DNA from 4 places in the Polaromonas sp. P4_F4 genome. Region 1 is predicted to be linked to each of the others. Evidence: predicted binding sites of a transcription regulator. Region 1 holds the regulator's gene; each other region holds the start of a gene.

What was found. The regulator sigma-54, encoded in region 1, starts transcription at its own class of promoters, with help from an activator protein. The targets are predictions, from matches to a motif close to TGGCANGNAANCTGCTTT.
Region 2: a site for sigma-54 is predicted at 2,025-2,042, ahead of AC1DUR_RS08970 (ANTAR domain-containing response regulator). Genes of this name have one in related genera too.
Region 3: a site for sigma-54 is predicted at 1,462-1,479, ahead of AC1DUR_RS20980 (PEP-CTERM sorting domain-containing protein). Genes of this name have one in related genera too.
Region 4: a site for sigma-54 is predicted at 6,577-6,594, ahead of AC1DUR_RS08980 (CmpA/NrtA family ABC transporter substrate-binding protein). Genes of this name have one in related genera too.

What each region holds. Positions count from the first base shown of each region.
Region 1 covers NZ_JBFUJO010000008.1:42,416-50,093, forward strand. Annotated here, with positions in the region: gene AC1DUR_RS10685 (THUMP domain-containing class I SAM-dependent RNA methyltransferase) at 36-1,460, opposite strand; gene AC1DUR_RS10690 (RNA polymerase factor sigma-54) at 1,598-3,145, opposite strand; gene lptB (LPS export ABC transporter ATP-binding protein) at 3,287-4,123, opposite strand; gene lptA (lipopolysaccharide transport periplasmic protein LptA) at 4,138-4,749, opposite strand; gene AC1DUR_RS10705 (thiol:disulfide interchange protein DsbA/DsbL) at 4,910-5,572, opposite strand; gene AC1DUR_RS10710 (SPOR domain-containing protein) at 5,876-6,505, opposite strand; gene argS (arginine--tRNA ligase) at 6,587-7,678, opposite strand, start outside.
Region 2 covers NZ_JBFUJO010000006.1:130,307-137,984, reverse strand. Annotated here, with positions in the region: gene AC1DUR_RS08975 (adenosylcobalamin-dependent ribonucleoside-diphosphate reductase) at 1-942, opposite strand, end outside; gene AC1DUR_RS08970 (ANTAR domain-containing response regulator) at 1,383-2,015, opposite strand; gene tsaD (tRNA (adenosine(37)-N6)-threonylcarbamoyltransferase complex transferase subunit TsaD) at 2,123-3,166, shown strand; gene AC1DUR_RS08960 (Hsp20/alpha crystallin family protein) at 3,302-3,703, opposite strand; gene AC1DUR_RS08955 (branched-chain amino acid ABC transporter substrate-binding protein) at 3,835-5,100, shown strand; gene AC1DUR_RS08950 (pyridoxal phosphate-dependent aminotransferase) at 5,189-6,376, shown strand; gene rpsO (30S ribosomal protein S15) at 6,502-6,768, shown strand; gene pnp (polyribonucleotide nucleotidyltransferase) at 6,986-7,678, shown strand, end outside.
Region 3 covers NZ_JBFUJO010000024.1:61,239-68,916, forward strand. Annotated here, with positions in the region: gene AC1DUR_RS20980 (PEP-CTERM sorting domain-containing protein) at 317-1,399, opposite strand; gene AC1DUR_RS20985 (nitroreductase family protein) at 1,626-2,696, opposite strand; gene AC1DUR_RS20990 (ThiF family adenylyltransferase) at 2,844-3,722, shown strand; gene AC1DUR_RS20995 (XrtA/PEP-CTERM system exopolysaccharide export protein) at 3,868-4,503, shown strand; gene AC1DUR_RS21000 (XrtA system polysaccharide chain length determinant) at 4,583-6,157, shown strand; gene AC1DUR_RS21005 (XrtA-associated tyrosine autokinase) at 6,165-7,097, shown strand; gene AC1DUR_RS21010 (TIGR03016 family PEP-CTERM system-associated outer membrane protein) at 7,145-7,678, shown strand, end outside.
Region 4 covers NZ_JBFUJO010000006.1:139,092-146,769, reverse strand. Annotated here, with positions in the region: gene AC1DUR_RS09005 (chemotaxis protein CheX) at 1-437, opposite strand, end outside; gene AC1DUR_RS09000 (response regulator) at 448-819, opposite strand; gene AC1DUR_RS08995 (ATP-binding protein) at 1,047-3,062, opposite strand; gene AC1DUR_RS08990 (ABC transporter ATP-binding protein) at 3,239-4,051, opposite strand; gene ntrB (nitrate ABC transporter permease) at 4,142-5,116, opposite strand; gene AC1DUR_RS08980 (CmpA/NrtA family ABC transporter substrate-binding protein) at 5,164-6,408, opposite strand; gene AC1DUR_RS08975 (adenosylcobalamin-dependent ribonucleoside-diphosphate reductase) at 6,845-7,678, opposite strand, start outside.

The DNA of each region.
Region 1 (7,678 bases):
GGCGTGCCTGCAGGCAAGCCGGTGATGCACCACCCTCACCCCTGCCCTCTCCCGGTGGGAGAGGAAGAGGGAGCAAGACCAGGAGTGGATGTAGATGCAGGTTTGCCGCGCGCCGAGCCGGCCACCATGTCAAAGCGGAACAGCCGGCATTCGATCGGGCCGTTCCACATGGGCACGCGGCGCGACTCCTTCAGGCGCATCTTGCCGGGCAACTTCAGGTCGGGCGTGAGCACATGGGCCGTCCAGCCGGCGTAGTTCTTCTTCCAGTGAGTGGCCAGCCGGGGAAAGAAGTCGGAGGCCTCTTCGCCGGTTTCTGTCTGTGCCTGCTCGCGCCCCGGGTTGGCCGAGCGGTCGCGCGGAGCGTCAGCCGGGCCGGCTTCGGATGCATCACGCGGCAGCGGCTGGCCAAACTCGTCGATGGCCTGGGTGCCGTCCCAGGAGCCGCTCACGCCATGGCCCTGCTGGCGCCGCTGGTCGCGCCCCTGCACGCCGGTGATGCCGGCCACGCCGGCCACGTCAATGCGCTCGCCATAGGGGGGGTTCACCAGCATCACGCCCGACGGCGCGGGCGGCATGCGCTGCAGCGCGTCGCCGCCGCGCAGCTGCACGGCGTTGGCCACGCCCGCGCGCTCGGCATTACGCTCGGCAAAATCCACCATGCGGAACGACACATCGCTGCCAAACACCGGTGCCGTCGGCTCCGTGATGGCCGCCTCGGCCTGGTCGAGCAGTCCCTCCCACACGTGAGCCTGGAAGGGCAAATATTTCTGAAAGGCAAAGCGGCGGTTGATGCCGGGCGCGATGTTGCAGGCAATCTGCGCCGCCTCGATCACGATGGTGCCGGAGCCGCAGCACGGGTCGTACAGCGGCACACCCTCTTTGCACTGCTGGTCCCAGCCGCTGGCGGCAATCATGGCGGCGGCCAGTGTTTCCTTCAGGGGGGCGTCTCCCTTGTCTTCGCGCCAGCCGCGCTTGAAGAGCGGCTCGCCCGAGGTGTCGATGTAGATGGTCGCCGTGTCTGTCGTCAGGTGCACATACACGCGCACGTCGGGCCAGCGCGTGTCCACATCGGGGCGCACCTCGTACTTGGCGCGGAAGCGGTCGGCAATGGCGTCCTTGACCTTGAGTGCCGCAAAGTTCAGGCTGGTCAGCGGGCTGTGCTGCGCAGTGATCTCGACCTTGAAGGTCTGCTTCGGCGTGAACCAGATTTCCCATGCGACGCTGGCTGCCGCGTTGTAGAGGTCCTGCTCGCTGCGGTACTGGTTGTGCTGCAGCTCGATCAGCACCCGCTGAGCCAGGCGGCTGTGCAGGTTGAGCTGCAGCGCGTCGCGCCAGGAGCCCTGCAGCTGCACGCCGGCGCGCCAGGCCTTGCCTTCGATGCCGGTGATGCGTTTGACCTCGCTGGCCAGCAAGGCCTCGACGCCGGCGGCGCAGGGTAAAAAGAGTTGAAGTTGGTTCATGAATGAAGGTTTGCGGCTGGCTGGGTGACGGGCTTCTTTTCAAGCAGGGGCCGCGGCTGGCTTTGCCAGACCGCAGGCGCAGCGGCCCCCCCGGGGGGCAGGGAGCCACACGCAGTGGGCGACCGTGGGGGCTACATTCAAAGCGACTTTCGCAGGTTGGCAGGCGCGATGCGCAAAGCCTCGCGGTACTTGGCCACGGTGCGGCGCGCGCATTCAATGCCCTGCTCCTTGAGCATTTCGGAAATCTGGTTGTCGCTGAGCGGCTTTTTCAGGCTCTCGGACGAGACAAACTGCTTGATGAGGGCGCGCACCGCCGTGCTCGACGCGTTGCCGCCGGTCTCGGTGCCCAGCGCGGAGCCGAAAAAGTACTTGAGCTCGAAGGTGCCGAACGGCGTGCTCATGTACTTGGCCGTGGTGACACGCGAGATGGTGGACTCGTGCAGGCCCAGTTCGTCGGCAATTTCGCGCAGCACCAGCGGACGCATGGCCAGCTCGCCGTGGGTGAAGAAATTCTTTTGCCGCTCCACAATCGCACTGCTCACGCGCAGGATGGTGTCAAAGCGCTGCTGGATGTTTTTGATGAACCAGCGCGCTTCCTGCAAGCGCTGCTGCAAGGCCTGCCCGTTCTGGCCCTTGTGCTGCTTCAGCGCATTGGCATAGATGTCGTGCACGCGCAGACGAGGCATGACCTCGCTGTTGAGGGAGACCTTGAAGCCGCGGCCCGATTTGATGACGATCACGTCGGGCACGATGAGGTTGCGCTCGACGTTGACAAACCGCCGTCCGGGCTTGGGATCCAGCCGGCCGATCACGGCGATGGCGCCCCTGATCACGCTCTCCGGAAACCCGCACAGGTAGGACAGGCGCTTCATATCCCGCTTGGCCAGCAGTTCCATGGGCTGCTTGCACATGGCGATCGCTGCGCGGGTCTCGTCGCAGTCCTTGCAGTCGAGCAGCTGCAGGCCGAGACACTCGGCCAGGTTGCGGGCGCCGACGCCAGCGGGCTCCATGTGCTGCAGCAGCTTCAGGGCCATGGCAAAGTGCTGTTCCAGCTCTTCCGCCTGCTCAAGGTCGTCGCCCGCCAGGCCGGCGGCCAGTGACGCGAGACTGTCTTCGAGGTAGCCGTCGTCATTGAGCGACTCGATCAGGAAATGCAGCGCCGCCTGGTCTTCCTCCGACAGGCGCAGGCCGAGCGACTGGCGGTGCAAATGGTCCTGCAGCGACTCATGGCTGCGGGCCAGGTCGGAAGCCTCGGCCTCGCTGTCGTCCACATTGTTTTTGCGGGCCGGCGCGTCGCCGCCCCATTCGCTGTCGTCCGGCGCCGACTCCACCGTGCCGTCGCCTTCCCAGCTTTCTTCCAGCTTGGCCTCGGAGCTGATCTCGGGCCCTGTATCTACATCGTTTTGGCTTGCAACCCTTGGTTCATCAGGGCTTCCTGCTACTGAATCACCAGCAAACTCAAACTCCCGGCTGTCCTGGCTGACCGGCGTGTCGGCATTCTCCAGGCCAAATTCCTCGCGTGGCGCGGCTTCTTCCGACACTTCCAGGAACGGATTTTCATCGAGCATCTGCTCGACTTCCTGACTCAGCTCAAGGGTGGACAGCTGCAACAGGCGAATCGACTGCTGCAGCTGGGGCGTGAGAGCCAAATGCTGCGAAACGCGGAGGGACAGGCCTTGTTTCATGACATCCCTAAGCGCACGACAAAGCGAGTTGGGATGTATTAACCAAGCGGGGGCCGCGCAACCGGCTTTGCCGGGGCGCAGGCGCCGCCCCCTGCAGGGGGGAGGGAGCTACACGCAGTGAGCGACAACGGGGGGGAGCCATCACATTCTGAAGTGTTCACCGAGGTAAACGCGGCGTACATCGGCATTGTTCACAATCTCGGAAGGGGTGCCGGTCGCCAGCACATGGCCGTCACTGATGATGTAGGCATGGTCGCAAATGCCCAGCGTTTCGCGGACATTGTGGTCGGTGATCAGCACGCCAATGCCGCGCGACTTCAGGAAACCGATGATGCGCTGGATTTCGATCACGGCGATCGGGTCAATGCCGGCAAAAGGCTCGTCGAGCAGGATGAACCGCGGCTGCGTCGCCAGGGCACGCGCAATCTCGACGCGGCGGCGCTCGCCCCCTGACAGCGCCGGCGCCGGCGAGTCGCGCAGATGATCGACCCGCAAGTCCTGCAGCAGCGCATCGAGCCGCTTTTCAAGGTCTGCGCGGCCCAGCGGCTTGCCGCTGGCGTCCAGCTGCAGCTCCAGCACGGCGCGCACATTTTCTTCGACGGTGAGCTTGCGAAAAATCGACGCTTCCTGCGGCAGGTAACTCAGCCCAAGGCGGGCGCGCAGGTGAATCGGCATGTGCTCGACCGACTGGCCGTCAATGGAGATCTCACCCGCGTCGGCACGCACCAGCCCCACGATCATGTAGAACGACGTGGTTTTTCCCGCGCCATTGGGGCCCAGCAGGCCCACCACCTCGCCTTTTTGCACGGACAGCGAGACATCCTGCACCACCTTGCGGCTGCCATAGGATTTCTGCAGCCCCTGGGCCACCAAGCGGCTGGGCGGTGCGGTACTGGCCGCCGGGCTGTTGACTGCCGGGGTATTGACCGACGATGTGTCAGTCACCGCATCCGCGGCTTGATTGTCCGTTCTGTCCATTTTTCGGGTTTCCGTCATGGCCCCAGCGTGGTGCCGGGACGCAAACGGAGCGCGGGTCCGGCCGGCGGCTGCGGAGCCGATGCGGCGCCGCGCGGCGACAGCATGGCGCGAATCCGCCCCGTGGGATTGGTGGCCGTGCGGTTTTGCGCGCCCCCATCCACAGTGAACACATCGGTGTTGTTGTCATAAACAATCAGGGAGCCGGTCGTTTCGTCGACCAGGGTCGCGCCGTTGTAGCGCCGCACCACGGCCTGCTTGATGAATTTGACGGTATCGGCACGGCTGTCGTATTCGATCCGCTCGCCTTCCCCTTCGATGTACTCGTCCACGCCGTCGCGCTTTTTCCGGTAAAAGGCCAGCTTGCCCGGGGCCGCCACGGCAACGGCCTGCTGGTAGCCCTGGGGATCCTGGCTGACATCCACACGCTCGCCCCGAACAATGGTGGTGCCCTTGGTGATCACCACATTGCCGGTGAACACGCTGGTTTGTTTCAGGTCGTCGTAACGCAGGGCATCGGCCTCCGCATTCATCGGCTTGTCGCGGTCAGCCCGCTCGGCCGCGGCGGGAAACACCGCTCCGGCCGCCAGTGCGGCCAGCACGATCAAGGGAAAAAAGGGGTGTTTCATAAAGGCACGAATCTTGCTGCTGGTTTGGAGTGATTGTAGCCATGCCAGCTACGGGAATGGCGGCGAGGGCGAATTGGGCCCATAAAAAAACCCGCCACGGGTGGGCAGGTTTTCGGGCCAACGCCGGGCGTTGGCATATGACGTTCGACTTGCCGTGCGCTTATTTGGCCTTGCGCGATTGCGCGATCAGGTAATCGGTGACCTGCAGGGCCCTGTCCATGGTCTGGGCCAGCTGGCCAGACGTGTAGTAACGCCCGCCGACGCCCAGGGCCGGCACGCCGTCGACCGCGTAGGTGTCCTGCAACTGGGTGGCCTTGCGCGCCTTGGTGCTGACGGAAAACGAGTTGTACAGCTCGACAAACTTGGCCTTGCTCAGGCCCTGCTTCTCCGCCCAGGCCGCCACCTGATCCGCCGTGTTCAGCGCCTGGCGCTCGATATGGATCGCGTTGAACACCTTTTTGTGCAGTTCATTGAGCTTGTCCATGGCTTCCAGCACATAAAAAAGACGCTGCTGCGGCTCAAAATCGGGACGGAAGGCCACCGGCACGCGCCTGACGGTCACGTCTTTGGGTGCTTTCTGGATCCAGGCCTCGAGTTGCGGCTCAAAGGCGTTGCAATGCGGGCAGCTGTACCAGAAAAATTCCACCACTTCGACCTGGCCGGCAGGCACGTCGGTGGGAGCGGGTTTGCCCAGCGTCAAATAATCCGTTCCCTCCTTGAAGGCGCGGGCCTGAGCCTGCGCGGCTGTGGGCAGCGCAACGCCTCCCCAAGTGGCGGCGGCTGCCACGGTAGCGGCTGAAAGCGAAAACTCACGTCGTTGCATCAATTTTTCTCCTGGTTTCCTGGTCTGTGGGTCTGTGTGGGGGTATTTTGCAAAGCGGCCACTTACTTATTCAGTGAAAAAAACAAGCCGGCCGGCCGTTTCGTACAGGGGTTGGTACGCCCCCGCCCATAAAAGTTCACCCTGTGTGGTGTTGCATGCTTGACGGTACAAATAAAACCGATGGATTTTTGTTCAGGGCAAGGCGCAAACCACAGCAATAGTTCCACTATTGCGAGGATTTGCAACGCCGCCATGGGCAAAAAGACACGGTTTTATGTACCGGATAGCGTGCAACACCACACTCTAGCGCTGCACCCTGACGAGGGCCGTTTCTATCGAGTTGCCGTCCAGCCGCTCCTTGACCTTGTCGGCGTCTTCTTTTTTATCAAAGGGGCCAACGCGCACGCGGTACACCGTTCGGCCCGACTGCTCGCGCTCACTCACCTTGGCCTGCACGCCCAGCAGCATGAGCTTGGCGCGCTGCTGCTCCGCGTCTTCTGGCGTACGGAATGCACCGGCCTGGACAAAATAACTGAACGGGTCAACGCCCGAGACGGCGGGCGCGGCGTCCGCCCTGGCCTTGGCGAGATCGCCCAGCGGATCCGCGGAGGTGGCGGGCTTCGCCGGGGGCGCGGGAGCTGCCTTGGGCGCGGTCGCCGTGGCGGGGGCCGGCACAATGCCGGGTTCGCCGGAAGCGCTGGAAGCAGAAGGGAGCGGCTTCACAGGCGTTTTGCCCGCCAGCGGGGCATTCGGGTTCCAGTCCCGGTTCTTTTTGGCTTCCGCGGCGTCGCTGTCGGGATTGCGCGACTGGCTCTTGTTCATGAAAGGCACCGGCACTTTGGTGATGTAGACCGCCACGGCCAGCGCGGCGCCCAGGCCGATCAGCGCGCCAATAACCAGACCCAGCAGGGTTCCGCCTTGTTGTTTTCTCATACCTTGCCCAATTTTCTTGCCTGCCTCTGAATCCCGCTCTGAATTTCGCTCTGAATTCCGCTGTGTGTGCTTCATGGTTGCCTACATTTTGTGGGGCGCACTGACGCCCAGCACCTTGAGGCCATTGTGCAGCACCTGCGCCGTCGCGGCGACCAGCGCCAGGCGCGCCAGCTTGACGGCTTCATCGTCCACCAGAATCCGCTCGACGTCGTAATAGCTGTGGTAGCAGGCGGCCAGCTCGCGCAGATAAAAGGCCACGTCGTGCGGCGCCAAACCGGCGGCCGCGTTGCTGAGCATGTCGGGGTACTTGGCCAGCAGCAGCATCAGGGCCTGGGCTTGCGGGCTGACCAGTGCCGACAGGTCCACGCTTTTCAGCTGGCCCTGATCGCCGCCCTGCGCGGCCCAAGTGCCGAGAATCGAGCAGATGCGCGCATGGGCGTATTGCACGTAGTACACCGGGTTTTCATTATTTTTTGCCAGCGCCAGGTCGATATCAAAGACGTACTCGGTGTCGGGTTTGCGGCTGAGCAAAAAGAAGCGCACGGCGTCCGCGCTGGTCCATTCGATCAGGTCGCGCAGCGTGACATAGCTGCCGGCGCGCTTGGAGATCTTGACCTCTTCGCCATGGCGCACGACGCGCACCATGGTGTGCAGCACGTAGTCGGGGTAGCCCTGCGGAATGCCGGCGCTGGCGGCCTGCAGCCCGGCGCGCACGCGGGCAATCGTGCCGTGGTGGTCCATGCCCTGGATGTTGATGGCCTTGCTGAAACCGCGCTCCCATTTGGCCAGGTGGTAGGCCACGTCCGGCACAAAGTAGGTGTAGCTGCCGTCGCCCTTTTTCATCACGCGGTCTTTGTCGTCGCCGTAGTCGGTCGACTTGAGCCACAGCGCGCCGTCCTGCTCGTAGGTTTTACCGGCGTCCTTGAGCTTTTGCACCGCGCTGTCGACACGGCCCGAGCTGTACAGGCTGGACTCGAGGTAGTAGTTGTCAAACCTGACCGAGAAGGCCCGCAGGTCCAGGTCCTGCTCATGGCGCAAATAGGCCACGGCAAACTGCCGGATCGAGTCGATGTCTTCGACATCACCGCTGGCGGTGAACTCCCGGTCGTCGGACTTGACGGTCTTTTTGGCCAGAAAGTCATTGGCGATGTCGGCAATGTAGTCACCGTTGTA
Region 2 (7,678 bases), on a different contig from region 1:
CGAGCCCAGGCAGCAGCATCCGTAGGGCGGCAGCGGCTGCTCGGCGCAGGGATTGGTGCTGGAAATCGTCTCGCAATACGACAGGTTGTTGTCGTGGTTGATGTGATCGAGAAACAGGACACCTGGCTCCGCATGGTCATAGGTCGAACGCATGATCTGGTCCCATAGATCCCGCGCCCTGAGTTTGCGGTAGACCCACAGCCCGTTGTCGGGGCCCTGAAACGCCCCTGCGGCTTTCTGCTCCACGCCGGGCTGGGCTCGATGAACCAGTGAGACCTCTGCATCGGCGACAACGGCCTCCATGAAGGCGTCGGTGACCCCCACCGAAATGTTGAAGTTGCGCAGGTCGCCGTCATCCTTGGCGTGGATGAACTCTTCGATGTCGGGATGGTCGCAGCGCAACACGCCCATTTGTGCGCCACGCCTGGAACCGGCGGATTCGACCGTCTCGCACGAGCGGTCAAACACCCGCATGTAGCTGACCGGCCCTGAAGCACTGCTCTGGGTGCTGCCGACCCAGGCGCCGCGCGGGCGGATGCGCGAAAAGTCGTAGCCGACGCCACCGCCGCGGCGCATGGTTTCCGCCGCCTCCGTGAGGGCGGTATAGATGCCGGGGTGGCCGTCTTCCGTCTGCGAGATGGAGTCCCCGACCGGCTGCACAAAGCAGTTGATCAGCGTGGCCGACAGGTCCGTCCCCGCAGCGGACTGGATGCGTCCGGCCGGCAGGAAGCCCTGCTGCAAGGCTTGAAGGAAGCGGCCTTCCCACTGCTGGCGCAGCTCCGGCGCTTCAGCCTGCGCCAGGGCGCGCGCCACGCGCTGGGTGACATCCAGGATGCTTTTCTCCGTTCCCTTGCCATATTTCTCCAGCAGAATCTCTTCGCTGATGTCCTGAGGGGGGAGGGCATGGACGGCGGGGGCAGGTTTGGCTAGCTGGTCTGGCATGAGGCGGTTCCGGTGAATGGCTTGACGCATCGTACGGGTGGGATATGCCGGTCAGTTTGATTCAGCACAAACCTGGGGAAACCAATTTTTGCAGGATCGCCGTTCTACTTCAAGGGCGGTCTCAAGGATGAAGGGCAACACCCCCGCCGCACAGCAAGCGGGATATGCGTGAGATATGCGTATGAAAGGTATGCGCATGAAATCAGAGCCAAAGCAGAGCCAAAGCAGGGCCAAAGCAGCCGTGGCCTGGATACGCAGCCCCGCAGGGCTATTGCCGTTGGGTTAGTGGGCTACCGGGCTATTGGGCGTGAGTCCGGCTGAATGCTGGTGCCATTGCCCGATGAGTCAATCGCCTGCCCACCCGGCAAGCCGGGCGATCTCGGGATTTGGTGTGTTGCGCACCACATTTGTGCAGCGCACCATTTCGGCTGCGGGCCAGTTCAACCGAGCAGGTCGGCCGCGTCGAGCATGCGCTGCGCCACTTCACCAAGGCGCAGACCTTTGTCCATGGCGGCCTTGCGCAGTTTTTCATAGGCCACCTGCTCGGAAAGACCCTGGCGCTGCATCAACATTCCCTTGGCCCGGTCGATGATCTTGCGGTCGTGCAGTTCGGTTTTGGCATGTGCCAACTCGCGCCTGAGTTTCTGTTCGTATTCAAACCGCGCCATGGCGACGTCCAGAATGGGGCGTATCCGGTCGGGTGAGAGGCCCGCCACGATATAGGCAGACACGCCGGCAGCCACCGCATCCTTCACATGCGTGGTGTCGTTGTCGTTGGTGAACAGCACGATAGGGCGCCGCTCGTCGCGGGTGGCCATGACCACATGTTCCAGCGAATCGCGGGCCTCGCTCTCGGCGTCCACAATGATCATGTCGGGCTGCAGCTGGGCCAGCCGCTCCTCGAGAAAGGTGTCTGCCGGTAGCACCGCCACGATGTTGTAACCGTTTTCGAGCAAGCCAATACGCAACTGGCGAGAGCGTTCGATCAGCGCCAGGGCGGCCTCATCTGCTGCGTCGGATGTGGACAAATCCGGCGCAATCACAACAAGACGCAGGGATTGGGGCGATGACATGCGCCGTAACGTGCAAGATTCGCGCCAGTTTGGGGCTGCCCGTGCCGGTTTCTGCCGCCGGATGCTCTCCCAAGCCGGGGAGAAGCTCAAACCTTACACTTGGGACGATGCTAGTCCTTGGAATTGAATCGAGTTGTGACGAAACGGGTGTGGCGCTGGTGGATGCCGCCGGCAGCGATGTGCCGCGCCTGCTATCGCATGCCCTGTACAGCCAGATCCAGATGCACCAGGCGTATGGCGGCGTGGTGCCGGAACTGGCCAGCCGTGATCACATCCAGCGGGTCCTGCCCTTGACGCGCCAGGTCATGGACGAAGCCGGGTGGACGCTGGCGCAGGTGGATGTGGTGGCCTACACGCGCGGGCCGGGGCTGGCCGGCGCGTTGCTGGTGGGCGCCGGTGTGGCCTGTTCGCTGGCGGCTGCGCTGGGCAAGCCGGTGATGGGCGTGCACCATCTGGAGGGGCATTTGCTGTCGCCTTTCCTGAGCGCCGACCCGCCGGTGTTTCCGTTTGTGGCCCTGCTGGTTTCCGGCGGGCACACCCAGCTGATGCGGGTGGACCGTGTCGGCAGCTACGAGCTGCTGGGAGAAACCATTGATGACGCGGCGGGCGAGGCCTTTGACAAGTCGGCCAAGCTGATGGGTTTGCCTTACCCCGGCGGGCCGCATCTGGCTGACCTGGCACGGCAAGGCGATGGCACCGCCTTCAAATTGCCCCGGCCCCTGTTGCACAGCGGAGACCTCGATTTTTCGTTCGCGGGGCTGAAAACCGCGGTGCTGACCCAAGCCAAAAAACTGGGGCCTGAGCTGGAAAACCGCAAAGCGGATCTGGCCGCGGCCACCCAGGCTGCCATTGTGGAGGTGCTGGTCAAAAAATCGCTGGCCGCCATGGCGCAAACCGGCCTGAAGCGACTCGTCGTCGCGGGCGGTGTGGGTGCCAATGCCCTGCTGCGCAGCCAGCTGAATGCGGCCTGCCAGCAACGCGGCATCCGCGTGCATTACCCGGAGCTGCACCTGTGCACGGACAACGGCGCAATGATTGCGCTCGCCGCCGGCATGCGCCTGCAGGCCGGCCTGGAAACGCTGCAGCGTGGCTACACCTTTGACGTGAAACCGCGCTGGAGTTTGACCCCCACGGTCGCTCGCTCCGCGTAGCTCCCTGCCCCCAGAGGGGGCCGCTGCGCCTGCGGCCCGGCAAAGCCGGTTCCGCGGCCCTGGCTGGTATAACTTCCCGCCCCTCGTGGGGACCGCCGGCGAACATTCCAGCGGATACTCGGCCCTGATCAGGGATTACTGTATGTCGAGGTGGGTGACGTTGCTGACAGGGATTTTTTTGCCCAGCGTCAGCGTCAGCACGCCGTTTTCAAGTTTTGCGCTGCTGTTGGCGACGTCAATTTCAAGGGGAAAGCGCCAGGCTGCCTTGACGCTGCGGACGGCCTCAGCCTTGCTCGCCACGCGCACCACATCGCCTTCAATGCCAATGTCCAGCTGTTCTTTGGCCAGGCCCGGAACGTCGAGCTGCAGCGTATAGCTTTTCTCCAGGTCTTCCACGGTGGCGGACCTGGCCGCACCCGTGTCAGACAGCGACAAGAAGGTGTCATTGAGGAATTTTTCCAGTGCGCCATTGCTGACAACGGGCGGGTAGCTGCGCTGGAAGCTGCGGGCGGGACGGGGGGCAACGGAGTAAAACATGCGGGTTCCTTTGGTCGATGGGTGGGGAGGTTTTCCCCTTACACTGCGCGGCGTTCACCATGATTGCCGCATGCACATCAATTAGGTGTACAGACGATTTATTCAAGCGAAAAACCGGGATGTATTTATTCATGCAAAAACTCTTGAAACGCGTCGCACTGGCCCTATGTCTGGGCGCTGCTCTGGCCGCCCAGGCGCAGTCCGTCGCCCAGCCGCCGGTGCGGATCGCGCTCATCGAGAGCCTGTCCGGGCCATTCGCCAATACCGGTGAAGCGGTCTTTCGCAACCTGGTCTGGGCCACGGAGCGTGTCAATGCGCGCGGTGGCGTCAAGCTGCCCGGCGGTGCGCGCAGCCTGGCGGTCGAGCGCTATGACAACAAGGGGCAGAACGAGGAAGCCCTGGCGGCCCTGCGTTCGGCCATCGATGATGGTGTGACGGTGATCGCGCAGGGCAATTCATCGGCCATTGCGGCGGTGCTGATCGATGCCATCAACAAGCACAACGAGCGTGAGCCGGGCAAGCGCGTGCTGTTCCTGAACTATTCGGCGGTCGACCCTATCCTGACGAACGAAAAGTGCAGCTACTGGCATTTTCGTTTCGATGCCCACGCCGACATGCGCATGGCGGCCCTGATGGATGTGCTCAAGGATGACAGGGCGGTGAAAAGCGTCTACCTGATCGGCCAGGACTACAGCTTTGGCCAGGCGGTGTTGCGTGAGGCCCGCAAACAGTTGGGCGCGCAGCGTCCCGATGTGCAGATCGTCGGGGACGAGCTGCATGCGCTGGGGCGCGTGAAGGACTTCATTCCGTACGCTGTGAAAATCAAGGCCAGCGGCGCGCAGGCGGTGCTCACCGGCAACTGGGGCAATGACCTGACGCTGCTGATCAAGGCCGCGAAGGAAGTGGGTTATGAGGGCAAGTTCTACACCTTCTATGGCAATGCGCTGGGCGTACCGGCGGCGCTGGGCGATGCGGGCGTGGGAAAGGTGATTGCGGTGGCGGACTGGTTTCCCAATGAACCCGGCAATGCGTCCGAAGCGTTCTACCAGGCGTTTCGCCAGCGCTTTCCGAAGCCGCAGGATGACTATGTGCACATGCGCATGCAGCTGATGATGGAGGCTTTTGCGCAAGGTGTTGAAAGGGCCGGCTCGACGGAGTCGGGCGCCGTGGCCGCGCAGCTTGAGCGGGCTGCCGTGGCTGTTTCAGGTCACAAGGGCGCGATGCGTGCGGCCGACCACCAGTTCCAGCAGCCCCTGCTGGTGGCGATGATGGGCAAGCAGGGCGCGCCCGGCGTGAAATTTGATGTTGAAGGGTCGGGCTATGGTTTTCGCGTCATCAAGACCATCGCGCCCGAGCGGGCCGAGCAGCCGCACAGCTGCCGGATGGTGCGGCCCTGAGTTATCCCTTATCCCGTGAGTTAGCGCAACAGGTCCATAACAGGTCCATCCATTGCACCTGCTGCATCCACTGAATTGAAAGGCAAGCATGCGACAGGCAGTATTGAATCTTGAGGAATCGATGATCCGCCAGGTCGCCAATGCCGGCATGGGCCGCACCGACGTGCTCAAGTTCTGGTTTGGCGAGAGCGACGAGGTCACGCCTGCTTTCATCCGCGACGCCGCGATGGCTTCGCTGCAGCAGGGCGAGACTTTCTATGCCCACAACCTGGGCCTGCCCGAGTTGCGGGAAGCCATTGCCCGCTACGCCACCGCGCTGCGTTGCCCGGGTGCCGCCCCCATAGGTGTTGGGCGCATCGCCGTCACGTCGGGCGGCGTGAATGCGCTCATGCTGGCTGTGCAGGCACTGGTGGATGCCGGCGACGAGGTGGTGGCCGTGACGCCGGTCTGGCCTAACCTGACGGCGCAACCAGCCATCCTGGGTGCCCGGGTGAAGTGCGTCAGCCTCAGGCCGGTAGCGGGGCAGTGGCAGCTCGACATGGCGGAACTGCTGACGGCCATCACGCCCGCGACCAAGCTGCTGATCGTGAATGCCCCCAACAACCCGACCGGCTGGACGTTGACGCGCGCCGAGCAGGAGGCGCTTCTGGCGCACTGCCGGCGTACGGGCACCTGGATTCTGGCCGACGAGGTCTATGAGCGGCTGTATTTCGAAGCCACACCGAACGGCTGCGCCCCCAGCTTTCTGGATATTGCCGCCCCGGAGGACCGTCTCGTCGTCGTCCACAGCTTTTCGAAGAGCTTTCTCATGACGGGCTGGCGCCTGGGCTGGCTGGTGATGCCGGCTTCGATGACGCCGCACATGGGCAAGCTGGTGGAGTTCAACACGTCCTGCGCCCCGGTGTTTGTCCAGCGGGCCGGGCTGGTGGCGATTGAGCGCACGGCGGACATCACGCCCCGCGTGGTGGGCCACCTGAAGACCTGCCGCGACACGCTGATTCCCTTGCTGCAGGCCGTGCCCGGTGTGCAGGTGGCGCCGGCCAAAGGCGGGATGTACGCCTTTTTCAGGCTGGAAGGGCAGGCGGGGTTTAACGATTCGCTGGACACGGCCAAACGGCTGGTTGTCGAGGCCGGGCTGGGCCTGGCGCCAGGCAACGCCTTTATGGTCAACCCCACGCCCGAAGCCCAGGGCTGGCTGCGCTGGTGTTTTGCCAGCCAGGACGTGGCCAGGCTGGGGCAGGGCGTGGATCGCCTGCGGCGCTGGCTTGGGCTATAATCCAAGGCTCTGCGTAGTCGTACGGCCTTTTCAAGGCTGGCCTGCCAGAACACGACGAAGGCGGTCAACTCCCATGTCGGGAACGCTGCCTCGCTCGCAAGTGCACAAGTTGCAAGAGGAAAAACATGATCGAGAAATCAATCAAGGCCGAGATTGTCAAGGCCAACGCACGCGCTGCCAACGACACCGGCAGTCCTGAAGTTCAAGTGGCGCTGCTGACCGGCCGCATCAACGAGCTGACCCCCCATTTCAAGGCCAACGCCAAAGACCACCATGGTCGCCGCGGCCTGCTGCGCATGGTGAGCCGCCGCCGCAAGCTGCTGGACTACCTGAAGTCCAAAGACGCCGACCGTTACACCGCGCTGATCGCCAAGCTTGGCCTGCGTAAATAAACGGTAAAACGATTTGAGAGCGCCTGAGTTAGTTCACCTAGCTCAGGCGCTTTTTACTTCGGAGCAAGGCAAAACGAACGCGCGCTGTGTCATTCCACAAGAAAAGTCCTCATCACCCCGTGATTCAGGCGTTTTGTGGAATGGCATCGTGTTCAGCCAGCCCCGCTCCGGGCCCCAGGGTGCAGCCTCATGCACCCGCATCTAGTGGAGCAATAACATGAGCATTTTCAACAAAGTCACCAAATCCTTCCAGTGGGGCCAGCACAAGGTCACGATGGAAACCGGTGAAGTCGCACGCCAGGCCAGCGGTGCCGTCGTGGTTGACATGGACGGCACCGTGGTGCTGGCCACCGTGGTCGCCAAGACCGATGCCAAGCCCGGCCAGGACTTCTTCCCCCTGACCGTTGATTACCTCGAGAAAACCTATGCAGCCGGCCGCATTCCCGGCAGCTTTTTCAAGCGCGAAGGCCGCCCCAGCGAATTTGAAACGCTGACGTCCCGCCTGATCGACCGTCCGATCCGTCCGCTGTTCCCCGAAGGCTTCTTCAACGAAGTGCAGGTCGTGATCCACGTGCTGTCGCTGAACCCTGAAGTGGAGGGCGACATTCCTGCGCTGATCGCTTCGAGCGCTGCGCTGTCGATTTCCGGCATTCCGTTCAATGGCCCGATTGGCGCCGCACGCGTGGCCTATATCGATGGCCAGTATGTGCTGAATCCCGGCAAGACCCAGCTGAAAGATTCCAAGATGGATCTGGTCGTGGCTGGCACCGAAGCCGCTGTGCTGATGGTCGAGTCCGAAGCCCAGCAGCTGTCTGAAGAAATCATGCTCGGCGCCGTGGTGTTTGGCCACGAGCAGGGCAATATCGCCATCAACGCGATCCATGAACTCGTGCGCGACGCTGGCAAACCG
Region 3 (7,678 bases), on a different contig from region 1:
GTAACGGTCGCGCCTAAGCGCATACCTGCGGTGCAACAGAGCCACCTCGGCACTTGGCCGCCCTTGACCCGCCTGACGGCTTGCAACTTGAATTCCAGTGTGCACTTGGCCGGTCGTTTCGTTTCGCTCATTTCATTGTCCTGACGCTGATTTTTAACTATCAGAACTATCAGCTAAGAACTTTTTAAGGGACAAGGTCAAATATCTGGCAAGGCTCAGCGGCGGGTCGCCGCTTTGGAAAAGCGTGCAATGGCGCCCCATGAAAAAAGGCCCCGTCAGGGGCCTTCTTGCTTGAGCGTTGTCGTACCAACTGGGGTCAGCCTTGGCGCCGCCGCGTCGTAGCGGCCAGTCCCAGCAGGCCGAGCGCCAGCAGGCCGAGAATTCCTGGTTCCGGGACTTGCGTGACGGTGGTCGACGTGCCAATGAACAGTTGTTCATAGCCATTATTTAGATCTCGGCCAACGCAATCACCTGTACCCGCTGTCCCACCGCTGGTACCGATGGTATCCGGGTCACAACCCATTTGAAGTTCGATATGAATATCAGTGTAGCCAGCAAACCCTCCCAGGAGCCAGGCTGCAAGGAAGTCGTTCAGTGTAGGTACGTCGATTGCATAGGCTGCCTGGTTGGCACCCAGGTTGTTGTTGATGGGCCCGGTGACAGCACCCGGATTGCTGCAGGAAATAGGCACGCTGGCAGCGTCCAGGCAGATCGCACCGCCGGACAGGACATAATCCGTGCCAACAGGATCAACATTTGATCCCGCCAAAGGATCCGGAAGGCTCGCCGCAGTTGCGTCTATGCCGCCGGAGTTGAAGGTGGGCGCAGGGGTACCGCCGAATACACCGCCCCCGCCTTCCGTAAACAAGGCGTAATCATTACTCAAATTGCTGAAGGTGAGATACAAAGTGTCCATACCCGCGCCCGTCAAACTGATTTGCGCCCAGACCGCGAGGTTTTGGTCAGTCGAAGTACCACTGTTGGTTTGGTTGTTGTTGAAGAAAAACAGCGGACTTTCGCCATTGAGGAAAGTGGTAAAGGCAGTAAGTGTGCTGTTCCAAATATCCGAAAAGTAGTTGCTGCCGCTTACCCCGGAAGGCGTCGATAAGGCATTGTCCATCCCGGCGAAATTGGTAGTTACCGGCCCACCACTGGAGCCAGTAGCGACGACGATCAGGTCCTGGATCGCGCCTGGGGTGGAGTTGACATAATAGAGGCTCCCCGGCCCGGTGCTGCCAGCAATCACGCCATCAACCTGCAAGGCGTAGGAATTGGCATCTTCGTAGGTTACCCAGCCAGCGCCTGAGAGGTCAAGCGCGGCTTGGGCCGTCCCTGCCATGCCTGCCGCCAGCACTGCCGCAACGGCCAGTCGCTGAAATTTTGTGCTTATACCTTTCATGACATCCTCACTTGGGTCAGCCACCGTGTCAGGGAATCTGATCGGCCGTGGTATGCCGAACCCAAGCACTCTTCATGCCAGTCAGCTATTCACTATAAAAATCAAAAGCTTGTTCAATTCCATAGGAACGCATTAGCGGCAGATGTAAAAAAATCCGACAAAATAATGGGGAAGTTCCATCTCGCTTGCAGGCTGCTGGCAGTGACCTTGGTCGCCGTGCCTGCTCTCAAGCCTGCATCAAAGTTGCCAGGTCGCGCCTGAGCGAGCGACTGTGCGGCACTGGCGAAACGCCAACCCGTGCGAAGAAGCCAAAATCGTCTTCGGGCGTCGAATTGGCAATCCGCTCAAAATCACTGGACAACTTCAACGCTTGTTCAAACAGTCTCGGTTCGGTCGAAAAGTGGCGTCCGGCGCGGGCATACCAACGAAAAATCACCGGGGTCATCTGCGGTTGCAAATGCAAACCCAGGTGCGTCGCCGTGAGCCAGATGCGCTGCACGGCGCGACCCAGGTTTACCCAGTCCGCCAGGCCTGCCGGGGGCTGTTGGGGGCGCAGCAAGAGATGCGCGGCGCAGCATAGCGCGGGCAGCAGGTCGAGCTGGATGCGCGGTGCCACGGTGCCCAACAGGTAGCGATTGAAGAACCCCACCCGCGCCCAGCTTTGCATGACCCATTCCATCAGGCGCGCAGTCGCCGGGTCCACGCCGACAGCCTGCTCCGGGATGCGGTCCTTGCTGTAGCGCGCCCGCCACTCGATAACTTCTTTGTGCACTGGATAGGCCTCTGGGCAAGTCAAACGAATTTTCGCGCTGTCCCACAGCAGACCGGCCACCTTCAGGCGTTCACCCCAGGACTCGAACAGTTGCACGCTAAAGCCTTCGCCCGCCGCGTCGATCAGCGCTTGGCGCTGTGTGCCGGTAAGCGGTGTGGTTTTCATCGGTCGGCGCTGAACAGTGCGGGTTTCGATGCAGTCAAACAGTGGGTCCCGAACCAGGGCAGGGTCCTGCGCCAGACTCACGTCATAGACAGGATTGCGATGTTCTCCGTGAGAAGAAACAGTCCAACTGGTTGTCAGGCCAAAGCCGGATGCCGCAATCCGCATTGTTTCAAGCAGTGCTCCATGGGCGATGTGGCTCGGATGCCCTTCATAGTCATAAAGAATATGGTCGCGTGTATCAAAGCCATGTACCCGAACCCGGTATTCGTCCACAATCTCAAAACGCCACGGTTGTGTGTTGTCACCACTGGGGGCCCAGCGTGCGAGGTCGAGAATATGGGTCAGCTTGTCAAGGCTCACAGGTATTTCCTTGCATTGAATTAGGGAGCTCATGCGGCCCGCAATCGAAGGCAATCCCTATTTTTACTGTGACGGGGCCAAAGGGATGGTCCCCGGTTATGCGCCAGAGCACAATAACAATACAGGATTTTGCACATCGAGAGCGTCATGGCAGCCCCAATCATCTTTGATTACGACAGCGCGTTCTCGCGCAATATTGGCTGGACTACACAGGCCGAACAGGCCAAGTTAAGAACGTCTCGTATCGCGATTGCGGGGCTGGGCGGAGTGGGCGGCTCGCACTTGCTGACGCTTACCCGGCTAGGGATCAGTCATTTCAACATCTCCGATTTTGACGACTTCGATGTGCAAAACCTGAACCGGCAGGCTGGCGCTTTCATGCCTTTTATGGGGCAGCCAAAAATCGACACTGTCGCCCGCTTGGCGCGCGACATTAATCCAGAAATCGATTTGCGCTTGTTTCCCCAAGGCATCACCCCCCAAAACATCGACGAATTTCTGCGGGATGCCGATGTCTATGTGGATGGCCTGGATTTCTTTGTGCTGCCAGCTCGCCGCATGGTGTTTGCGAAGTGCCGGGAAAAGGGTATTCCTGCAATGACCGCAGCACCGCTGGGCATGGGGACTGCATTTCTCTACTTTCGTCCTGATGGCATGAGTTTTGAGGACTATTTCAAAGTGGAAGGGTACGAGTCGCAGGAGCAATACGCCCGTTTCATTGCCGGCCTGTCACCAGCGATGCTTCAACGCGACTACCTGGTTGCGCCCGAATCGGTAAATTTTCAGGAGAAGAGGGGGCCGTCAACCATCATGGCATGCGACCTTTGCGCTGGCGTGATGGGCGCTAATGTCTTGAAGGTGTTGCTGGGGCGGGGCTCCATCAAGGCCGCTCCGTGGGGAATTCACTTCGACGCCTACCATCAAAAGCTTAAATTGACCTGGCGCCCATTTGGAAATTCCAACCCAATACAGCAGGCGCTGCTGAAGTTTATACGCCCCGTGCTACGCGGAAGATCTGGTGCTTGAGGTGCTTGAGCCCGTCCGCAAAATTCCGCAAAATTTAAATTGCAGTGGATTCAAACTTGTCTTATTGCTGACAGCTGGGGAAGGAGCTATAGTCAAAGCTCCAAATCCGGTGCAAACATTTGGGCGCATTTTTAGGGGATATGTTATGAAAAATTTTTTTATGACTATTGAAACTGCGTCCCGTTGGGCCGCTCTGGGTGCGTTAGTCGGTCTGCTATCCGCATGTTCCGGTTTTTCGACCGCGTACCCTCCCGCGCCGACCGTCGCCGCCTCCGTTGATTACAACTATATTGTGGGCGCCGGAGACTCGCTGAACATCATCGTTTGGCGTAACCCGGAGCTTTCCCTGACGGTTCCTGTGCGTCCGGACGGCAAAGTGTCGACGCCATTGGTGGACGAGATCGTCGCGCAAGGAAAGACCCCTGTCGAGTTGGCCCGAGAGGTCGAGAAGGCGTTGAGCAAACTGGTGCGTGACCCTGTTGTGACGATTATCGTTACCAGTTTTGTCGGGCCGTACAGTGAACAAATTCGAGTTGTCGGCGAGGCGACCAAACCGCAGTTCTTGCCTTACAAACAAAAAATGACCGTGCTGGACGTCATGATTGCAGTGGGCGGCTTGACGGACTTCGCCGATGGCAACGGGGCATCCATCACGCGTGCTTCGGAGGGTAACAAGCGCTATTCCGTGCGACTCAAAGATCTGATCAAGCGAGGCGACATATCCGCGAATGTTGAAATGAAGCCTGGCGACATCCTGATCATTCCGCAAGGCTGGTTTTAAGGCCGGCGTCCTTTCTGTTTGCTGCTTCGTTTGACGAAGGTATGGCAGCGTTCGCATTCTGCCGCAAGGACCTGATCTGATGGATGAGCTGATTAAGCAATTATTCACCGCTGCCAGAAGCATGTGGAGGCATCGTTGGCTTGGCCTGCTGGTTGCCTGGGGGGGCGCCGCGATTGGTACGTTTGTGGTGCTTTCAGTGCCTGACAAATACGAAGCATCAACCCGTATTTTTGTCGACACGCAGTCTATATTAAAGCCTTTGATGTCGGGCTTGGCGGTGCAGCCTAACGTCGAGCAACAGGTGATCATGCTGAGTCGTACGCTCATCAGCCGTCCCAATGTTGAAAAACTCGTGCGCATGGCTGATCTGGATTTGAAGGCCCAGTCCAAGGACGAGCAGGATGCGCTGATTAATAGGATGATGAAAACGCTTCAAATCAAGAACGAGGGCCGCGACAACCTTTACGTGCTTTCGTATCGCGATGCCAGCCCTGACAAAGCGAAGCTGGTAATCCAGTCGCTGGTGTCAATTTTTGTTGAATCCAGCCTCGGTAACACACGCAAGGATTCCAATACGGCCAAGCAGTTTATTGATGAGCAGATTAAAACTTACCTGGCCAAGCTTGAAGAAGCCGAATCGCGTTTGAAGGAATTCAGGGTCAAAAACATTGAGCTTCAAACTGCCGATGGCACCGACATGGCCGGACAACTCGGTGCCTTGGGCAGTAAGTTGAGCCAGGCCCGCCTTGAATTGCGTGAGGCAGAAAACGCGCGCGATGCGGCCAAGCGTCAGTTGGAGGCCGAAAAATCCCAAAACTTTGACATCACGTCCCGCAGTCTTCTTCAAGAATCAGCCCTGTCGATTTCGACACCTGAGATCGACGCGCGCATTGACGTTCAAAAACGAAATCTTGATGCGCTGCTGCAGCGCTTTACAGAGGAACACCCTGACGTTGCCGGCGCCAGGCGCCTGATCAAAGAGCTTGAGACACTCAAACTCAAAGAGGTAGAGGAATTGCGCAAAATCGCGATGGCCAACCCAACTTCGTCGTCGACCAACACCTTGGTTTATCAGGAACTCAATCGTATCCTGGCCACTGCGGAGGTGCAGGTGGCCGCTTTGCGCGCCAGGGTAGGTGAGTACGATGCGCGTGTCAATCGGGCACGTGAATTGATAAAAACAGCTCCCCAAATAGAAGCTGAATTTACCCAGTTAAACCGTGATTACGCTATCCATAAAAAAAATTACAACGATCTTGTCGCACGTAGAGAGTCGGCTGCGCTGTCAGGCGATTTGACCAGTGCCGCGGGTGTTGCAGACTTCCGTTTGATAGACCCGCCACGCGTGTCACCCAACCCGGTGGCACCCAACCGTTTGCTGCTGCTGCCCCTCGCGTTTCTGGCCGCATTGGGCGCCGGGCTTGCGGCCGCCTTTATCGCAAGCCAATTGCGTGCCGTCTTTTATGATGGACGCTCCCTGAGGGAGACGGTGGGTTTGCCGCTGCTGGGCATTGTGACACTGGTGATGGACGACGCGGCTGTACAACAGGAAAAATCCGATCTGAAAAAATTTCTGGGCGCTTCAGGCGGGTTGGTTGCAATTTTCATTGCCGGGATGATCGTGTTTTCCATGATGTCCGGGCGGGCGGGATGAATCAAATATGAGTAGCTTGATCGAGCAGGCGGCACAACGCCTGGAGCAGCTTCGCCAGGCGGGTGTTGAGATGCCTGCGACGCCGCCGCCAGTAGCGCAAATGGATGGGGCTGCCCAAAATCCTGTGAGCGAGGCTCAGTCGGCTCCTCTGTCTCGATCGGTTGAAATTGATCTGGCGGCAATGTCGCAAGCGGGCATTGTCAGCCCCAATGCGCCACGATCCCAAATTGCAGATCAATACCGTGTCATTAAGCGGCCGCTCATTAGCAACGCGATGGGTAAAGGCGCATCCGCTATCGCCTATGGCAACCTGATCATGGTGACTAGCGCGTTGCCCGGTGAAGGCAAGAGTTTTACCGCCATCAATTTAGCCATGAGCATTGCCACTGAACTGGATAACACGGTGATGCTGGTGGACGCCGACGTCACGAGTCCCTCGGTGATGAAAGTGCTTGGGCTGCCCGAAAGCCTCGGTTTGCTCGATCTGGTGCAGGGTGAGTCCAAGGACATGGCGAGGATGCTGCTGAAAACAAACATCGACAAGCTGACCATTCTGCCCTCAGGAACGCCCCATGCCCGCGCTACCGAACTGCTGGCCAGTGATGCGATGATCCGGCTGCTGGATGAAATGGCCAAGCGCTATTCTGACCGCATCATTATTTTTGATTCGCCGCCGCTTCTGCTTGCCACCGAGGCGCGGGTGCTGGCTTCCCATATGGGCCAGGTGGTGATGGTCGTGCAGGCTGGAAAGACTCTGCAGGCGGAGGTTCGGCAAGCGCTGGCCACCATTGAGGCATGTCCAGTCAAATTAATGCTGTTGAATAAAGCAAGATATGATTCCGAAGGAGGGTATGGGTATGGGTATGGGTATAGTTATGGACAAGGTCCGGGCACGAGCAGCAGCAAGCCCGAATACCCTCGGCATCGATCCCAGTCATGATGTGTAGTTTGCTTTCTCTACGGGCGCTGCGAGTCACGGCCAAGTCTATGCCGGTAGCCGCTGGTTTGGTTATGGTGTCGGCTGGCGCTTTTGCTCAGGAGCCTGACTCAGACTCGGGTCCGAAACAGGCTCTGTCGATTGTGCCGCGTGTCTCCGTTACCGAGACACTGACAGATAACGTGCGCCTGAGCAGTGTCGGTCAGCAGTCAGACCTGATTACCGAAATCAGCCCGGGCATCCGCATTATTGTTGATGGTGCCCGAGTCAAGGGCTACTTTGACTATGCCTTGAATGCAATTTCCTCTGCTAAAAATTCTTCACGCAGCCACACCCAAAACGCACTGAATACGTTTGGTACGCTGGAGGCTGTTGATAATTGGGCCTTTATTGATTTCAGCGGCTCCATTTCGCAGCAGGCTGTGTCTGCCTTTGGTACGCAGTCAATTGACAACACATCGGTCAACGCCAATCGAGCCGAGGTATCAAGCTACCGGCTATCACCCTATCTGCGCGGACGTTTGGGCAGTATCGCCAACTATGAGGCACGTTACAGTCGAGCAGTGACGGACAGTGATGCAGCG
Region 4 (7,678 bases), on a different contig from region 1:
ACGCACACCAGGGCCTCGTAGTGGCTCCAGCGCAGGGTGATCACATACGGATGCTTGCGCACCCTCGCCTTGATGCCTTGCACGCCCTGCAGCTTGATGGGAACCGAGATCTGAAGTTCCGGTCCCAGGGCCTTGCGGGCATTGCCGGCCAGGGTGTTGGCGATTTCGCCGACAGCGTCCAGCAGGTTGCTGTCGCTCAGGTCGGTCTCGTGCTGCAGCAGCAAGATCTCGCGCACCAGTTTGGCCGGCATCGAGACGATGACATGGCCGTTGTGGCTGCCTGAAAAAGTGACGAGGCCGTTGAATTCAAAGCCTTCAACATCGCCCGTCCCGAGAAAGGCCGAGGTGATCTGGGGCTCTTGCCGGGTGGTGACCTTCAGGTAATGCCGGATGGAGTCAATGAACAGTTTGAGGTCGGTTTCGTTGAGCGTGGCCACAAAGCTCTCCTTAGCGGGCATCGGCAACGTCGAGCAATGCCATTTGCAGCTCTTCGTCGGTAAAAGGTTTGGCAACAAAGCCGCGCGCACCCAGCTTGAGCGCCTGGATCGCGGTTGATTTGTCGCTCAGGGCACTGACCACCAAAATGTTGATCTTCGGATCAAATCTCAGCAGCGCCTGAATGCATTCGATGCCGTCCATTTCGGGCATGGTCAGGTCCATGGTGACTACCTCGGGGTGCGTGGCCTTGGCAATGCGCACAGCCTCCACGCCGTTTTTGGCAAGGCCCGCCAGCACGACGCCCTTGAGGCCGCCATTCTGGACCACCCGCGAGATGCGGGTCCGGATCATGTTGGAATCATCAACGATCAACAATCGCATGGTGCGGCTCCTTTTTGTGTTTTTTCTTGAAATGCAAACGTTTCCCCTGAGGCGAAGCGTCTCGCGAGCCGCGGCCCGCAAGGCCTCGGGAGCTACACGCAGTGAGCGACCGTGGGGGCTCTTCCCTCCAGCAGGGGCCGCGGGACTGGCTTTGCCAGACCGCAGGCGCAGCGGCCCCCTCGGGGGGCAGCGCATTACACGAAGTGAAAAGCGTGGGGGCCATATTTTTAGCCCGCAAAACTGATCTTGAATTCGGTGTGCTGGCCCGGCGTGCTCGACAGCAGCAAACGTGCGCCCAGGCTCTGCACATTCGCCTGCACCAGGTCCAGGCCCACGCCGCGCCCGGCATGCCGGGACGTGGCCAGGGCGGTGGAGAACCCGGGCTTGAAGATGTGCGCGATGACCTGCTTGTCGCTGAAACCCTGCAACTGCTCTGCGGTGTACCAGTTCAACTCCAGCAGGCGTTGGCGCACCTGGGCTGCATTGAGGCCGGCGCCGTCGTCGCGAACACTGAGCAGCCACTGGCTGCTTTCATCGCGGGTGAGGTTGACCGCAATTTGCCCTTCAGCGGGCTTTTGTGACGCGAGCCGGGTAGAGGGTGCCTCGACGCCGTGCACCACGGCATTGCGCACCAGCTGGATGGCGATTTCGCGCACCAGGTCGACTTTGTCGGCCGCCATGTCCAGGGCACTGCTCATGCGCACGGTGGCATTGATGCGTTTGCCGCAGTCGTTGCCTACATCGGTGGCCAGTTTCGTCAGCGCAGCGTTCAGGGCATGCGTCGAGCCCTCCGTCGACCGGGTCTCGCCGCCTGTTTTTCTCCGGCCCAGTGCCTTGAACGAGGCGACCTTGTTCAGCAGGTCCTCCAGCGGCAAGGGCAGGGCCAGCAGCGCGTCGCCGGTCGGGGCGCCGCTGTCCTTGAGTTTTTGCAGTTCGTTTTCGAACTGGTGGGCCAGCGTGGCCAGAATCTCCAGGCCCAGGGATGCCGCATCGCCCTTGATGGCGTGGACGCGGCGGTATGCACCGTCCACGGCCTTGAGCACCTGTATTTCGGAAGCGGCGGACGAGGTGCTTCGCAAGAGGTCGTTCACCTCCAGCAGCGAAGCTTCGGCCCGCTCGACAAACGCCCGCATCATGGCCGGATCGGTTTCAAAGGCCTTGAGCATCATGGACAGCTCTTTTTGCGAGCGCTGACGCTCGCTGGCCAGCCGGGCCTGCAGTTCCACTTTCTCCGAGATGTCCTGTACGGTCACCAGCAGGTGGTGAACGGTGTCATCTTCCTGCACCCGGTTGAAGTGAAAGGACAGGTAGCGGGTGGTGTCCTGGCCCAGCCGGTTCCTTACCGTGAGTTCCACCTCGGCCAGCGGGTTGATGCCCTGGACCAGCTGTTCCTTGACGTGCGGCGAGAACAGGAGCTGGACATAGTCCCGCGCGTCGTTGAGCGCCTTCTCTGAAACCAGGGTGGACAGCAGTTCAAAAAAGTTCTGGCCAGGCACCAGTGACCTGCCGAACAATTCATGGGCCGACCGGGAGAGTTGTGAGCCCAGGCGGTTGTCGGGCGTGAGCAGGAACAGGCCTTCGCGCACGCTGACAAGAATCTCGCGATTCTCCTCATTGGCGGCCTCGATGGCGGCGTCCGAGGTATTGAGGCGGCGCAGGAACTTGAACAGGATGAAGGCGAAGTTGAGCAGGGCCAGGATGATGCCGCCGGTTTGCACCATGCGCAGAATGCTGGCGCGCGATCCGCCTATCTGCTGGGTTTCAGTGACGAAGTCATTGGCAATGCCCAGCAGCTTGATGTTGTTGGCCTGGCTGTAGGCGAGCGCTGCGGCCAGTTCTTGCGGTGTGAAATTGTCGCTGGCGAGCAGAGGTTGCAGCAGGTCGTAATAGGGTTTCCACAGCGCATCCACCTTGCTTTCCAGCTCGCGCCCGCGGCTGGACACCACGGGTTCCAGGTAGACCGGTTTGCCGTCGCCGCCGGGAACCGTCCCGCCGTCCCGAAAAGCGGTCTGCGAGATCTGGAAGATCTTGGTGCCGGCGCGCAGCTCGCTCAGCGTCTCGGGTTTGTAGGCAATGCCCGCGACGCGCATGGCGTCAAGCTCCAGCAAGGTCCGTGCGACGCGCTGCGAGACATAACGCTGGCGGCCTGACAGGTTGATGGCGACGGTGTCCTGGTCAATCTTGAACGAGGTGTAGAAGTTCAGGACCAGAACACCCAGGTCGAACAGCAGAAATAGGGCCACCGCAATGATGATTTCCCGGTATTTCCCCAATGAAGCAAGGCCGCGGGAGCGCGTTCGCTGTGTGCTGAGCGACCGGCTCTGCAGGGCAGCGGCCTTCCTGGATCCTGGGGCAGGTAATACGGCAGACATTGGAAATCCTTCTTGGCGGGAATTTGCGGAGCGACTCAGCTCATTGTTCAGGCAGCTTTCTCTACATGAGCCTGGCGCGTGTAAAGAAAATCAATCACGGCCTTGCGGTACTGCAGGTACTGCGCGCTTTCAGCCAGCGCCACGCGGTTGCGCGGCCTGGGCAGCTCGACACTCAGGACTTCACCAATGGTGGCGGATGGGCCATTGGTCATCATCACGATGCGGTCGGAGAGCAGCACGGCTTCATCCACGTCGTGCGTCACCATGACCACCGTGCTTTGGGTGCGGGCCACGATCTCCAGCAGCTCGTCCTGCAACTTGGCGCGGGTCAGCGCGTCGAGGGCGCCGAAGGGCTCGTCGAGCAGCAGAACCTTGGGTTCCATCGACAGCGCGCGGGCAATGCCCACACGCTGCTTCATGCCGCCGGAGATTTCGCCGGGGCGCTTTTGTGCGGCCGGGGTCAAACCCACCATGGCCAGGGCCGCATCGGTGCGGGCCTTGAGCTGCGCCTTGCTTTCGGTTTCTGCAAAGACGCGTTCCACGGCGAGGTAGACGTTCTCAAAGCAGGTGAGCCAGGGCAGCAGGGAATGGTTCTGGAACACCACGGCGCGCTCGGGACCGGGCCCCGAAATTTCGCGGTTGGCGCACAGCAGGCTGCCCTGGGTGGGGGTGGTCAGGCCGGCAATCAGGTTGAGCAAGGTGGACTTGCCGCATCCCGAATGGCCAATCAACGCGACGAATTCACCGCGGGCGACCGTGAGGTTGATGTTTTGCAGCGCGCGGAACGGGCCCTTCTTGGTCTTGAAGGTCTGCTCGACACCCTGGATTTCGATGTACTTGGTGGTGAAAGATGTGCTCATGGTCGTCATCCTCGGTTGTTGGGGGTCTCAGGTTTCAGTTCTTCAGTTCTTCAGTTCTTCAGTTCTTCAGTTCTTCAGTTCTTCAGTTCTTCAGTTCTTCACTTCTTCGAAGGTGAAGGCGGTGGCGAGCTTGATCAGCGCAAACTCCAGCACCAGCCCCACAATGCCGATCACAAAAATCGCGATGATGATGTTCTTGACATTCAGGTTGTTCCACTCGTCCCAGACCCAGAAGCCGATGCCGACGCCGCCGGTCAGCATTTCTGCTGCCACGATGACCAGCCAGGCGGTGCCCACGGCCAGGCGCACACCGGTCAGCATGTAGGGCAGCACGGCGGGGAAGAGGATCTTGCTGACGATCTTCCATTCGGACAGGTTGAGCACCCGCGCCACGTTCATGTAGTCCTGCGGCACGCGCTGCACGCCTACGGCGGTGTTGATGATCATGGGCCAGATCGAGCAGATGAAGATGGTCCAGATGGCGGCCGGGTTGGCGCCCTTGAACACCAGCAGGCCGATCGGCAGCCAGGCCAGCGGCGATACCGGGCGCAGCAGGCTGATCAGCGGGTTGAACATGCGGCTCAAAAAGTCGAAGCGGCCGATCATGAAACCGACCGGAATGCCGACGATGGCCGCCATGCCGAAGCCCATGGCCACGCGCTTGAGCGATGACAGCACGTTCCAGCCCACGCCCTGGTCATTCGGCCCCTTGTTGTAGAAGGGGTCGCTGAACACCTGCACCGCCTGCGTGAAGGTGTCCCTGGGCGAGGGAATGCTGGCGCCAGTGCCCACGGAGACCAGCTCCCACACCAACACCAGCAGGCCCATGCCCAGCAGGGGTGGCAGGATGGCGAGCCAGAGAAATGACGAGTCCCATGGCTGCCGGGCTGTGGCGGGGGCTGCTGGGGCCGTGATGACGGACGGGGCTGGATTCTTCATGTCATGGTGGGCTGGCGCCCCGGGTTTGTGCGCGGTGGCAGCTATCGGATGTGCAGCGCTTCGTTCGCTGCTTCGAGCGGCTGGCGCTGCGGCGTCCAGCGGATTGTGGAATACGGCACTGACCATGGTGTCACGTCCTTTGGTGGGAGATTGATGAATGCTCAGCGGCTATTTCAGGCGTGGACCTTGAAGCCATCGGCGTACTTTTTCGGATCCTTGCCGTCCCATACCGTGCCGTCGATCAACTTGCTGGTGCGCATCGCGTCTTTCGGAACGCTGACTTTGGCCGCCGTGGCGGCCTGCTTGTAGATGTCGATCTGGTTGATCTGTTTGGCAATGCCGAGGTAGTCGGGGTGGTCCTTGATCAGGCCCCAGCGCTTGTGTTGCGTGAGGAACCACATGCCGTCGGAGAGGTAAGGGAAGGTGACCGCGCCGTCGTTGAAGAATTTCATGTAGTTCGGGTCATCCCAGGTCTTGCCCATGCCGTTCTGGTAGCGGCCCAAAATGCGCTGGTTGATGGCGTCCACGCTGGTGTTGACATAGGCCTTGTCGGCCACGGTCTCGGCCATCTTGTTCTTGTTCTGCAGGCCGGCATCGATCCACTTGCCGGCTTCGATGATGGCGGCGGTGACGGCGCGTGCCGTGTTGGGGTATTTCTTGACGAAATCGCCGGTGGTGCCCAGCACTTTTTCCGGGTGGTCTTTCCAGATGTCCTGGGTGGTGACAGCCGTGACGCCAATGCCGTCAATGATGGCGCGGTGCCCCCAGGGCTCGCCGACGCAGTAGCCGTCCATGTTGCCCACGCGCATGTTGGCCACCATTTGCGGCGGCGGCACGGTGATGACCTTGGCATCCTTCATCGGGTTGATGCCGTTGGCGGCGAGCCAGTAATACAGCCACATGGCGTGCGTGCCGGTCGGAAAGGTCTGGGCGAAGGTGTACTCGCGTTTTTCGCTGGCCATCAGCTTGGCCAGACCCGCGCCGTCGACGGCACCCTTGTCGGCCAGTTTCTTGGACAGCGTGATCGCCTGGCCGTTGTTGTTGAGGGTCATCAGCACGGCCATGTCTTTCTTGGGGCCGGCGGTGCCCATGTGCACGCCGTAAATCAGGCCGTAGAGCACGTGGGCGAAGTCGAGCTCGCCGTTGACCAGCTTGTCACGCACGCCGGCCCAGCTGGCTTCCTTGGTGGGAATGATTTTTACGCCGTATTTCTGGTCAATGCCGAGCACCGAGGCCATGACCACCGAGGCGCAGTCGGTCAGCGGGATGAAGCCAATCTTCACTTCCTTCTTTTCAGGGGCGTCCGAGCCCTGGGCGTAGACGGCAGCACGCAGGGCCGGGTTGATGCCCACGGCACCCACTGCGGCAGCCTGCAGGACGGTACGGCGTGTCAGGGAGGATTTCAGCAGATCAGTCACGGTTTTGACTCCAGAAGTGAAAAACAAAAAAGCAAAAAACAAAAGAGGAAAACAAAAAAGGCGCTCGACCCGGGCAAACACAATGGATGTGAGTGCAGGGTGCGAACGCCTTTGTTCAGGGAGGACATTCCACTTCGCCGTTGAAGTGATATGCCCGATAGGGAGTTCAATGCAAGACCTGTGCCAGCAGGTTCTTGTGCTTCACATAGACTCACGACAGACGCGAGATGGCGCCTGGACCATTTGCCAATGGGCGCAACCAGCTACTGAATTGATAGCGTCGTGGGCCGCATGCGAGACCGGCTCACGATTTTTTTGATTCCGCACTGTATTTGTGCGGCGCACCATTTCGGAGCCAGGCCTGGCGGTGCGCCTGCATCCCCTGGCCGTTTTGATGTTGGGTCGGTGCGTCCATCAGGGGCCGCCTGGAGGATCCCTAGCCGCATTGCCCCACGTAACCGCATGCCGTGCAGAAGTCGCAGCCATCCTTCCTGATGACGGTCGGGTTGCCGCATTCCGGGCAGGCCTTGCCGGCCAGCGTGGCGGGCGCTTCCGCGTTCCTGGGGGATTCGAGCACGCCCATCTCCCGCAGTGGAAAGCCTTCTTCATTGAGGATGCCAAGCATGGCATAGCGGTGAATGATCAGGCGTGCCATGTAGGCTACGGTCGAGGGCCAGGTCTGCTGGCGTCGCTCGCCGTGTGGCAGGCCCGGCACAAAAGCCATGAAGTGACCCAGCGGCTCGGCGTAGTTGAGCAGCTTGCGCAGCTTCATGCCGATCCATGCCGGATCAATCACCCGCATGTCCAGCGACAGCAGGCGTGCCAGGCCATCGAGCGCGCGTGGGTAGTTGCCTGAAAACCCCACGGCACAGGGCCGGGTGACGGTGCTGCCGTCCGGACCCGGCAGGGTCACTTCTTTCAGCGTGAGGGTGAAGTTTTCGCCGGTGGCCGGGTTCTCGATGTCCACCGCCCAGGCCAGCGTGCCCGAGGGGCCGGTTTTCGGCTCCTCGCGGCTGAACATGGCGTCCATGACCGGCGTGATGCCGGCCTTGACGGCCGGCTGCAAGGACTTGAGCTGGTCGCAGCGCCAGCGGATGACCGCTGCGGTGGCCGCCACAACGCCCGGGAACAGGCGCAGTTCGCCGTGCGGTGGAAACGGCATCTCGAAGGCGCGTTCTTCGGCCACCGTAGCCAGCGCGTCCAGCTTGAGTTGCAGCCATGCCGGGTCGTTGGCGCGCAGATCCATCGACAGCGTCTTGGCCATTGCGCC